4 regions of the Mesorhizobium sp. WSM2561 genome follow, and region 3 is predicted to be linked to each of the others. Evidence: predicted binding sites of a transcription regulator. Region 3 holds the regulator's gene; each other region holds the start of a gene.
What was found. The regulator PhoB, encoded in region 3, activates phosphate uptake and scavenging genes when phosphate is short. The targets are predictions, from matches to a motif close to TGTCATNNANCTGTCAT.

Region 1 (2,202 bases), on a different contig from region 3:
CTCATATTCGGGATTGAAGACGCGGTCGGGCAGCGTGATCTCCTCGTGCGGCACCTCCTCATAGGGCACCTGCTTGAGGAGATGATCGATGCAGTTCAGCCGTGCCCGCTTCTTGTCGTTGCCCTCGACGATGAACCAGGGGGCTTCGGGAATGTTGGTGCGGGCGAAGGTCTCTTCCTTGGCCTTGGTGTACTGTTCCCAGCGCACGCGCGACTGCAGGTCCATCGGCGACAGCTTCCACTGCTTCATCGGATCGTGGATGCGCATCTGGAAGCGCATCTGCTGTTCCTCGTCGGTGATGGAAAACCAGTATTTGACCAGGGTGATGCCGGAGCGGACCAGCATGCGCTCGAACTCCGGCACGTCGCGAAAAAACTCCTCGACCTGGTCCGGCTCGGCGAAGCCCATCACACGCTCGACGCCGGAGCGGTTATACCAGGAGCGGTCGAACAGCACGATCTCGCCGCCTGCCGGCAGATGCGGCACGTAGCGCTGAAAATACCATTGCGATTTCTCGCGCTCGGTCGGCGCCGGAAGTGCGACGACGCGGCAGATGCGCGGATTGAGCCGCTGGGTGATGCGCTTGATGACGCCCCCCTTGCCGGCCGAATCGCGGCCCTCGAAAACCACCACCAGCTTCTTCCTGGTGTAAGCCACCCAGGACTGCAGCTTGATCAATTCGGATTGCAGCGTGATCAGGTCGCGAAAGTATTGCAGGCGATCCATCGAGGGCGGATGCGCGTTCTTGTAGATCTTGGCGATTTCCAGCGACAGCGCCGGTTCCGACATCTCCAGCTCGTAGTCCTCGTCGAGCGTGTCGGCGAGTTCCGCTTCCAGCCAGTCCCTGGCGGGAGAATTCTGTTTTGCTTCGGTCATTTATGCTGCTCCGCGTGCACGCCCGCGTCGGCCTCGGCCTGCGGGCCGAGATCGGACACCTTGAGCCGACTTGCATATAGGCCGGCAATGACGGTTTTATTGCAGCCGGCCCGCACGCCGGTCGCCCAACTCCGCGAGATGTGATCGATCAGCCTCCCTGGCACACACGACAAGCGGCTCGAATTGTCCTACAAATGCCAGGTTTCCCCGAGCAACCTTCAAAGCACCTTTTCAACGCAATCGCGAGGATCTGACATGGAATACCGCACACTCGGCCGTTCCGGGCTGAAGGTTTCGACGCTGACCATGGGCACCATGACTTTTGGCGGCGCCGGCGCATTCTCGCGGTCGGCAAGACCGATCTCGACGAGGCACGCCGGATGATCGACCTCTGCATCGACGCCGGCATCAATCTCATCGACACCGCCAATGTCTATTCGAACGGGCTTTCGGAAGAGATCATCGGCGAAGCGCTCGACGGCAAACGCAAGGGCGATGTGCTGATCGCCTCCAAGGCGCGCATGCGGATCGGCGACGGCCCCAACGATGAGGGCCTGTCGCGCTACCATCTGATCCGCGAGTGCGAGAAGAGCCTGAAACGCCTCAGGACCGACGTCATCGACATCTATTTCCTTCACGAATGGGACGGCACGACGCCGCTCGAAGAGACCATCGCCGCGCTCGACACACTCGTCAGCCAGGGCAAGATCCGCTATGTCGGCTGTTCCAACTATTCCGGCTGGCAGGTGATGAAGGCGCTGGGGGTCAGCGACCGCCAGCACCAGCCGCGTTTCGTCACCCAGCAGATCCACTACACGCTGGAAGCGCGCGAAGCCGAATATGAACTGCTGCCGATCTCGGTCGACCAGGGGCTTGGCGTGCTGGTGTGGAGCCCGCTCGCCGGTGGACTGCTGTCCGGCAAATACCACCGCGACCAGGCCACCGCCCGCCAGATCAGCGGCTGGACCGAACCGCCGATCCGCGACGAGGACCGGCTGTGGCGGATCGTCGACGTGCTTGCCCATATCGGCGAGAACCATGGCGTTTCGGCGGCGCAGGTGGCGCTTGCCTGGCTGCTCGGCCGGCCCGCGGTCAGTTCGCTGGTGATCGGCGGACGGACCGAAGCGCAGTTCAAGGACAATATCGCCGCAGCCAGTCTGGTGCTGACCGGCGATGAGCGCGCACGCCTCGACGCTGTGAGCCGCCCGCCCGTTCTCTACCCCTATTGGCACCAGCAATTCACGGCAAAAGACCGGTTTGGTCCGGCCGATCTGGTTCTTGACCGGGAAGATATCTGACAACGATCCGGATCAGGTCGAAGGTCGC
Region 2 (2,202 bases), on a different contig from region 3:
ATCTGGCTGAGCGCCAGCGGACCGGTGAGCACGCTGATCCGGCTCGACGAGACGCCAAGCTCGCCGGCGACGAACTCGCGCAGTTCGGCCGGCATCAGCTTGTCGAATTCGATGCGGATGACCGAGCCGCGACGACGACGTTTCAGCGCCGTCTCGAACAGGCGCACGAGATCCTCGGACTCCTCCTCGACCTCGATGTCACTGTCGCGGATGATGCGGAACGTACCGGAGCCCTTGACCTCGTAGCCGGGGAACAGCTTGCCGATATAGAGGCCGACCGCTTCTTCCAGCGGAATGAAGCGGACATGATGCTTGCGGTCAGGCAAGCGGATGAAGCGCTTCAGCGCCACCGGCAGACGCAACAGCGCGCTCATCTCCTCGCCATTCCTGCGGTGGCGCAGTTGCAGCGCCATCGAGAAGCCGAGATTGGGAATGAACGGGAACGGATGCGCCGGGTCGATCGACAGCGGTGTGAGCACCGGAAACACCTGCTCCTGGAAATGATCCTCGAGCCAGGTCTTCTCGTCCTTGGTCAGCCCATCGCGGCTGATGCTCTCGATGCCTTCCTTGTCGAGCAGCAGCATCAGAGCGGATAGGCTGTTCTGCTGGTCCTCCTGCAGGCGCTCGACCTCGCGCAGCAATTGTTCCAGCTGTTGTTCGGGGGTGCGGCCGTCCGCGCTCTTCAGCGTGATGCCTTCGCGCACCTGGCCGGCGAGACCGGCGACACGGACCATGAAGAACTCGTCGAGATTGGCGGCCGAAATCGACAGGAAGCGGACCCGCTCGAGCAGCGGATGGTTGGCGTTCAGCGATTCTTCGAGGACGCGGCGGTTGAATTGCAGCCAGGAAAACTCGCGGTTGACGAACCGGTCCGGGTTGCCGCCCTCTGGGCTCGCCACCTCGACAGTGGTGAATTCGCTCTGCACCGGCTTTAGTTCGTTCATGGTTCCTGCTCGTTTCGCACCCGCTGGCCACAGCGTCGCGCGTCTTTGCGGACGCGCAAAAGGACGCTCCCGCCACTTAAGCTACGCATGATCCCCGGCGAAACCGAATTCGGTTTCGGGGCCATGCCTTAACCGGCTTAGCTTATCCTGTGACAGGCTTTTACGACAGTTTGATTTCATCGATCTTGCAAAGAGACAGCTTATGATCCAGATGCAATCCAGGCTGCAGCGCGGCGCGTCCTTTGCGCGTGCCAAGGACGCGGTGGAATTTTGATTTTGCGCATGCTCCGGGGTCATGCGGCAAATGCAGGAGACGACGATGGCAGGCGGTTCCATTCCCCATTTCCAAAACGATGCGGGCTATCCGGCAATCGACATCGGCGTCAAGGAATTCATGTGCACCGGCGCAAACCCGCCCTTCGACCATCCGCATGTGTTTCTCGACATGGGCGACGACAATGAAAAGGTCTGCCCCTATTGCTCGACGCTTTTTCGCTATTCGCCAAAGCTGAAGGCGACGGAAACACAGCCTGCCGGATGCCTGTATATCCACCAGGCCGCCTGACGCGCACGCCATCCCATGGACGACACCCGGTCCCGGCAGGTCGTTATCGCCGGAGCCGGCGTCGCCGGACTGACCGCGGCACTGGCGTTTTCCGAGCGCGGCTATCTGGTGCGGCTGTTCGAACAGGCGCCGCGCCTCGAAGCGGCCGGTGCCGGCATCCAGCTCTCACCCAACGCGACGCGCATCCTTCGCCAGCTCGGCGTGCTCGACCGGCTGTTGCCGGCGGCGGTGCGGCCGGAGGCGGTCGTGCTCAAGGACGCCGCCACGCTACGTGAGCTGGCGCGGGTGCCGCTTGGCGAAGCGGCCGAAAGGCGCTGGCAGGCGCCTTATCTCGTCGCTCATCGGGCTGACCTGCAAGATGCACTGATGGCGCGCCTTGCCGAACGGCCGGACATCAGTCTCGTCACCGGCGCGCGCGTCGGCGGCATCGCCACAGGACCGCGCCATGCCACGGCAACAGTCGAGATTGCCGGCAAGACAGTCGAAGCCGGCGGCTTTCTGCTGATCGGCGCCGACGGCGTCTGGTCGGCGATCCGGGCTTTTGGCTGGTTTGCGGCCAAAAGCCGGTTTTCGGGCGAGCTTGCCTGGCGCGCTACGATCAGTGCAGACAGTGTCGCAGGAGAAGCCCTTGCGGCGGTCGGCGCCGCCAATTGCGTGACCACCTTCCTGCATCCCGGCTTCCACCTCGTCGCC
Region 3 (2,202 bases):
GAGGAACTGGAGCACATCGACCGGCTGATCCGCGACATGGACGAGCTCGCCGCCGCAATGGTCGCGGCCTCGATCCGCGCGTTGCTTGCGTCGGACAATGCGATGGCGCAGCGCGTCGTCTCGGACGACGCCATCATGGATGCGCGGCAGCGCGAACTCGACGACAGCGCCATCACGCTGATCGCCAAACGGCAGCCGATGGCGCAGGATCTGCGCGCAGTGGTTGGCGCAATCCGCATGGCCGGCGATCTCGAGCGCATCGGCGATCTGGCCAAGAACATAGCCAAGCGGGTCAGCGCAGTCGGGCAGAGCGCGACGCCGCGGAATCTGTCGCACGGTATAGATGCGATGGCGGATCTCGTTCTTGTGCAGCTGCGCGGCGTGGTTGAGCACTATGTGTCGCGCGATGCCGGCGCGTTGAAGGAACTGCGCGCCGACGACCAGAAGATCGACGTGAAATACACGGCGGTTTTTCGCGAGCTCCTGACCTACATGATGGAGGATCCGCGCAACATCACCGCCTGCACGCACCTTCTGTTCTGCGCCAAGAATCTCGAGCGTATCGGCGATCATGTCACCAACATCGCCGAAAACGCCTATTTTGTCGTGACCGGGCAGCAATTGCCGGCGGATCGCCCGAAGCTCGACGAAACGACGATGTCGGCGCCGGCGACAGGACAGGAGTGACCGGCCGATGATCGCGCCGCGCATCATGGTGGTGGAGGATGAAGAGCCGCTGGGCGTCCTCCTCCGTTACAATCTTGAATCCGAAGGCTATCAGGTCGAGGTGGTGACGCGCGGCGACGAGGCCGAAATCCGGCTGCAGGAAAACGTGCCCGATCTTTTGGTGCTTGACTGGATGGTGCCGGCGGTTTCCGGCATCGAGCTTTGCCGGCGCCTTCGGGTGCGCCCCGAAACCGAGCGGCTGCCGATCATCATGCTGACCGCGCGCGGCGAGGAGAGCGACCGGGTGCGAGGCCTTTCGACCGGAGCCGACGACTATCTGGTCAAGCCGTTCTCGACACCGGAATTCATGGCCAGGGTCAAGGCGCTGCTGCGCCGCGCCAAGCCCGAAGTGCTGTCCAGCGTGCTCAAGGTCGGCGACATCATGCTCGATCGTGAATCGCACCGGGTCTATCGCAAGAAGAGCGAGATTCGGCTCGGGCCGACCGAATTCCGGCTGCTCGAATTCATGATGCGCCACCCGGGCCGGGTCTTCTCGCGCAGCCAGTTGCTCGACAATGTCTGGGGCGAGACGATCTACATCGACGAGCGCACGGTGGACGTCCATGTCGGCCGGTTGCGCAAGGCGGTCAACAATGGTCGCATGCCCGATGTCATCCGCACCATCCGCGGCGCCGGCTATGCGATCAGGGAAGACTAGCTGATATTCAGGTGATGCCGGCCTGCGAACGGCTGATACCTGCGCTTCCGGTGCTGACGTACCCGAAAGTACGCTCCGCTCCGGTTCTCGGAATCCACCATCCTCGGCGCGGCCTGACCGGAACACACGCCAAGTCGCGATCCGGGGATCCCTGCCTTCGAACTCAAGCCACGTTCTTTCCCACCGAGCCGGCTCGTGCCTGGATGCTCGGCGCGAAAATCTCCTGATCGACGAAGCTCAGCGCCCGCATGGCGCAGCCTTCGCGGATCAGCGGCAGCTCGTTCGGCTCGGTGTCGAAGGAAATCGAACCCGAATGCTGGCCGCCAGCGGTCTGGGCGATGGCCTCGCGCAGGGCCGGTTCGATCAGGTCGAAGGCGGCAGCGCTGGCGCCGACCATGGCCACCGGTGCCGGATCGATCAGCGCGAACAGGCTGCCGAGCCCGAAGCCGAGCGCTTCGCCGGCCTTGCGGTAGGCTTCGCGCTCCGGTCCGTCCGTCTGGCGCGCCCGGGCCGCCAGTGCCCGCATCTCGGCGTCGCTGACATCGGCGACCGGCTCGGCGTTCTCGCTCAATTGCCTTGCGTTGCGCCAGATGGCGTAATTGCCGGCATAAGCCTCGACGCAGCCGCGCCGCCCGCAGCGGCAAAGGGCGCCGCCCGGCCGATGGATCATGTGGCCGAATTCGCCGCCCGAGGAGTGGGTGCCGGTGAACAGCTCGCCCTTCAGCACCAGCCCCATGCCGATGCCGTGCGAGAGCAGGATGGCGATGAAATCGTCGCGGTAGCGATGCGGGTGGCGCCAGCGCAGCGCCACGGCCATC
Region 4 (2,202 bases), on a different contig from region 3:
CACGAGCACGGCGTGCGCGTCTTCGGCGGCGTGCCGGTAGCCGACCAGTGCTCATGCTCCAGGGAGAAGATCCGCGGCATTCTCGAAGGCTTCTCCGCCGACGAGATCAGGGACAGCACCGAGGATGGCGGCATTCACGTCGCCTGCGAATTCTGTTCGAAGCAATATGACTTCGACCCGGCGGAATTTGCTGCGGCTCAATAGAATTGAAATCACCGATGAAGCGTTGGCGCTGCCGTTCACCCTTACCTCTCCCCGTGAAGAACGGGGAGAGGGGGCGCCAGCGTTGCGACAGGTTGTCCAGTTGATAGATGGGTTCCCTTCTCCCCGTTCACCATACGGGGAGAAGGTGCCGGCAGGCGGATGAGGGGCAGCACGACCTTCCGGCCATCTATCTCTCTCAGTTCACCGTCCGCCGCGTGCCCGGCAGGTCGAGCGAAAAGGCGGGGATGGCGACGTCGAACGTCTCGCCCCGCTTGTTGCGCATCGTGTAGTGGCCGACCATGATGCCGGATGGCGTCGAGAGTGGGCAGCCAGACGTATACTGATAACTATCGCCGGGATTGAGTTCAGGCTGGTCGCCGACAACGCCGGCGCCGCGCACCTCCTCGACCCGGCCGGTGCCGTCGGTGATCTGCCAGTAGCGCGACAGAAGCTGCACGAGTTCATCCGACTGGTTGTCGATGGTTACCTGGTAGCCCCAGACATAGCGGTTCTCCGACGGGTCGGAGCGATCTTCCAGATAGAACGGCCTGACCTGCACTTCGATGTCGCGCGTGACGGCGCTGTACATAAATCACTCCACACTATGCAGACGGAACATTCGACCCTCTCAGCAGTTCGGTCAACGGGGTGCGTCGCCTCGGTGTCTGCCATCGTTGCCCGAATTTGTTAAGCGCAGGTGCCGAACAACAATGTCATTTAAGTGACACGTGACAATGATGGTGTGCAGGGCTGGGGATGGTGTGCAGGGCCGGGCGACTCAGCATTCTGTCGAACTGTTGAAAACGGCTTTCATGCGGCCGGTTTTTTCTGGAGCGACCAGATATTGATGGAATTGACAGTCACAGCCGCCTTGCTTTCCATAGTTCTGCTTATTGTCAATCTCGCCAGCATCCTGCTCGCTTCGTTGAAGCTGAAGCGGCCTGGCAGGATCACGCCGCCAGCCGCCAAGGCGCCGCCGGTGTCGATCGTCGTGCCGTCGCGCGGCGTCGAGCCGTTTACCGAGGAGACGCTCGAGCGCGCCTTCTCTCTCGACTGGCCGCGCTATGAGCTCATCTTCTGCGTCGCCCATGCCGACGACCCGGTGGTCGGGCCGATCACCGAAGCGATCGCCCGCTTTCCGGCCGTGCCGGCCCGGCTGCTCGTCGGCGACGACCGCATCAGCGGCAATCCGAAACTCAACAATTGCGTGAAGGGCTGGGAGGCCGCGCGCCACCACTGGGTCATCCTTGCCGATTCCAACGTCCTGATGCCGAGGGACTATGTCCAGCATCTGATGACGGGATGGCGGCAGGACACCGGCCTCGTCTGCTCGACGCCGATCGGCTCGCGGCCGGACGGGATCTGGGCGGAGGTCGAATGCGCTTTCCTCAATACGCTGCAGGCGCGCTGGCAATATACCGGCGAGGCGCTCGGCCTCGGTTTTGCCCAGGGCAAGAGCATGCTGTGGAGCAAGCCATTGCTCGACGCCAATGGCGGCATCCGTGCGCTTGCTGCCGAGATTGCCGAGGATGCCGCTGCGACCAAGCTTGTCAACGGGCTCGGACTGCGCGTCAATCTCGTTGCCTCGCCCTTCGAGCAGCCGCTCGGCTTGCGCACATTTGGCGAAATCTGGTCGCGCCAGGCCCGCTGGGCACGCCTGCGTCGCGTCACATTCCCACTGTTCTTCGCGCCCGAGATCCTGATCGGAGCGGCGCCGCCGCTGGTGCTGGCGCTGGTTGCGGCAGCAGGCGCCGGGTTCAGCCTGCCGGCGACCGCCATCGCCGTGCTGATAGTCGCCTATCTGCCGGAATGCGCTCTCGCCTCGGCCAAGGGCTGGCACCTGTCGCTGCGCATGATCCCGGCGATGGTTGCGCGGGACGTGATGCTTCCCGCCATCTGGGTGCGCGGCTGGCTCAGCGGTGCCGTCGACTGGCGCGGCAACACGATGACCATCCAAACCAGCGCCGTTGCGGAATTGGAAGAGTCGCCGTCGGGCGC

Region 1: the regulator PhoB is predicted to act here: its motif matches at 964-980, upstream of ppk2 (polyphosphate kinase 2).
Region 2: the regulator PhoB is predicted to act here: its motif matches at 1,107-1,123, upstream of M727_RS0127745 (RNA degradosome polyphosphate kinase).
Region 4: the regulator PhoB is predicted to act here: its motif matches at 916-932, upstream of M727_RS0126565 (ceramide glucosyltransferase).

Annotation. Positions count from the first base shown of each region.
Region 1 is NZ_AZUX01000029.1:43,291-45,492, forward strand. Features, by position in the region: gene ppk2 (polyphosphate kinase 2) at 1-876, opposite strand, end outside; partial or broken gene M727_RS37120 (aldo/keto reductase) at 1,132-2,174, shown strand.
Region 2 is NZ_AZUX01000045.1:31,894-34,095, reverse strand. Features, by position in the region: gene M727_RS0127745 (RNA degradosome polyphosphate kinase) at 1-944, opposite strand, end outside; gene M727_RS0127735 (zinc-finger domain-containing protein) at 1,264-1,509, shown strand; gene M727_RS0127730 (FAD-dependent monooxygenase) at 1,525-2,202, shown strand, end outside.
Region 3 is NZ_AZUX01000016.1:185,841-188,042, reverse strand. Features, by position in the region: gene phoU (phosphate signaling complex protein PhoU) at 1-687, shown strand, start outside; gene phoB (phosphate regulon transcriptional regulator PhoB) at 695-1,384, shown strand; gene M727_RS0115695 (ROK family protein) at 1,548-2,202, opposite strand, start outside.
Region 4 is NZ_AZUX01000041.1:39,957-42,158, forward strand. Features, by position in the region: gene M727_RS0126555 (Hsp33 family molecular chaperone) at 1-204, shown strand, start outside; gene apaG (Co2+/Mg2+ efflux protein ApaG) at 401-793, opposite strand; gene M727_RS0126565 (ceramide glucosyltransferase) at 1,052-2,202, shown strand, end outside.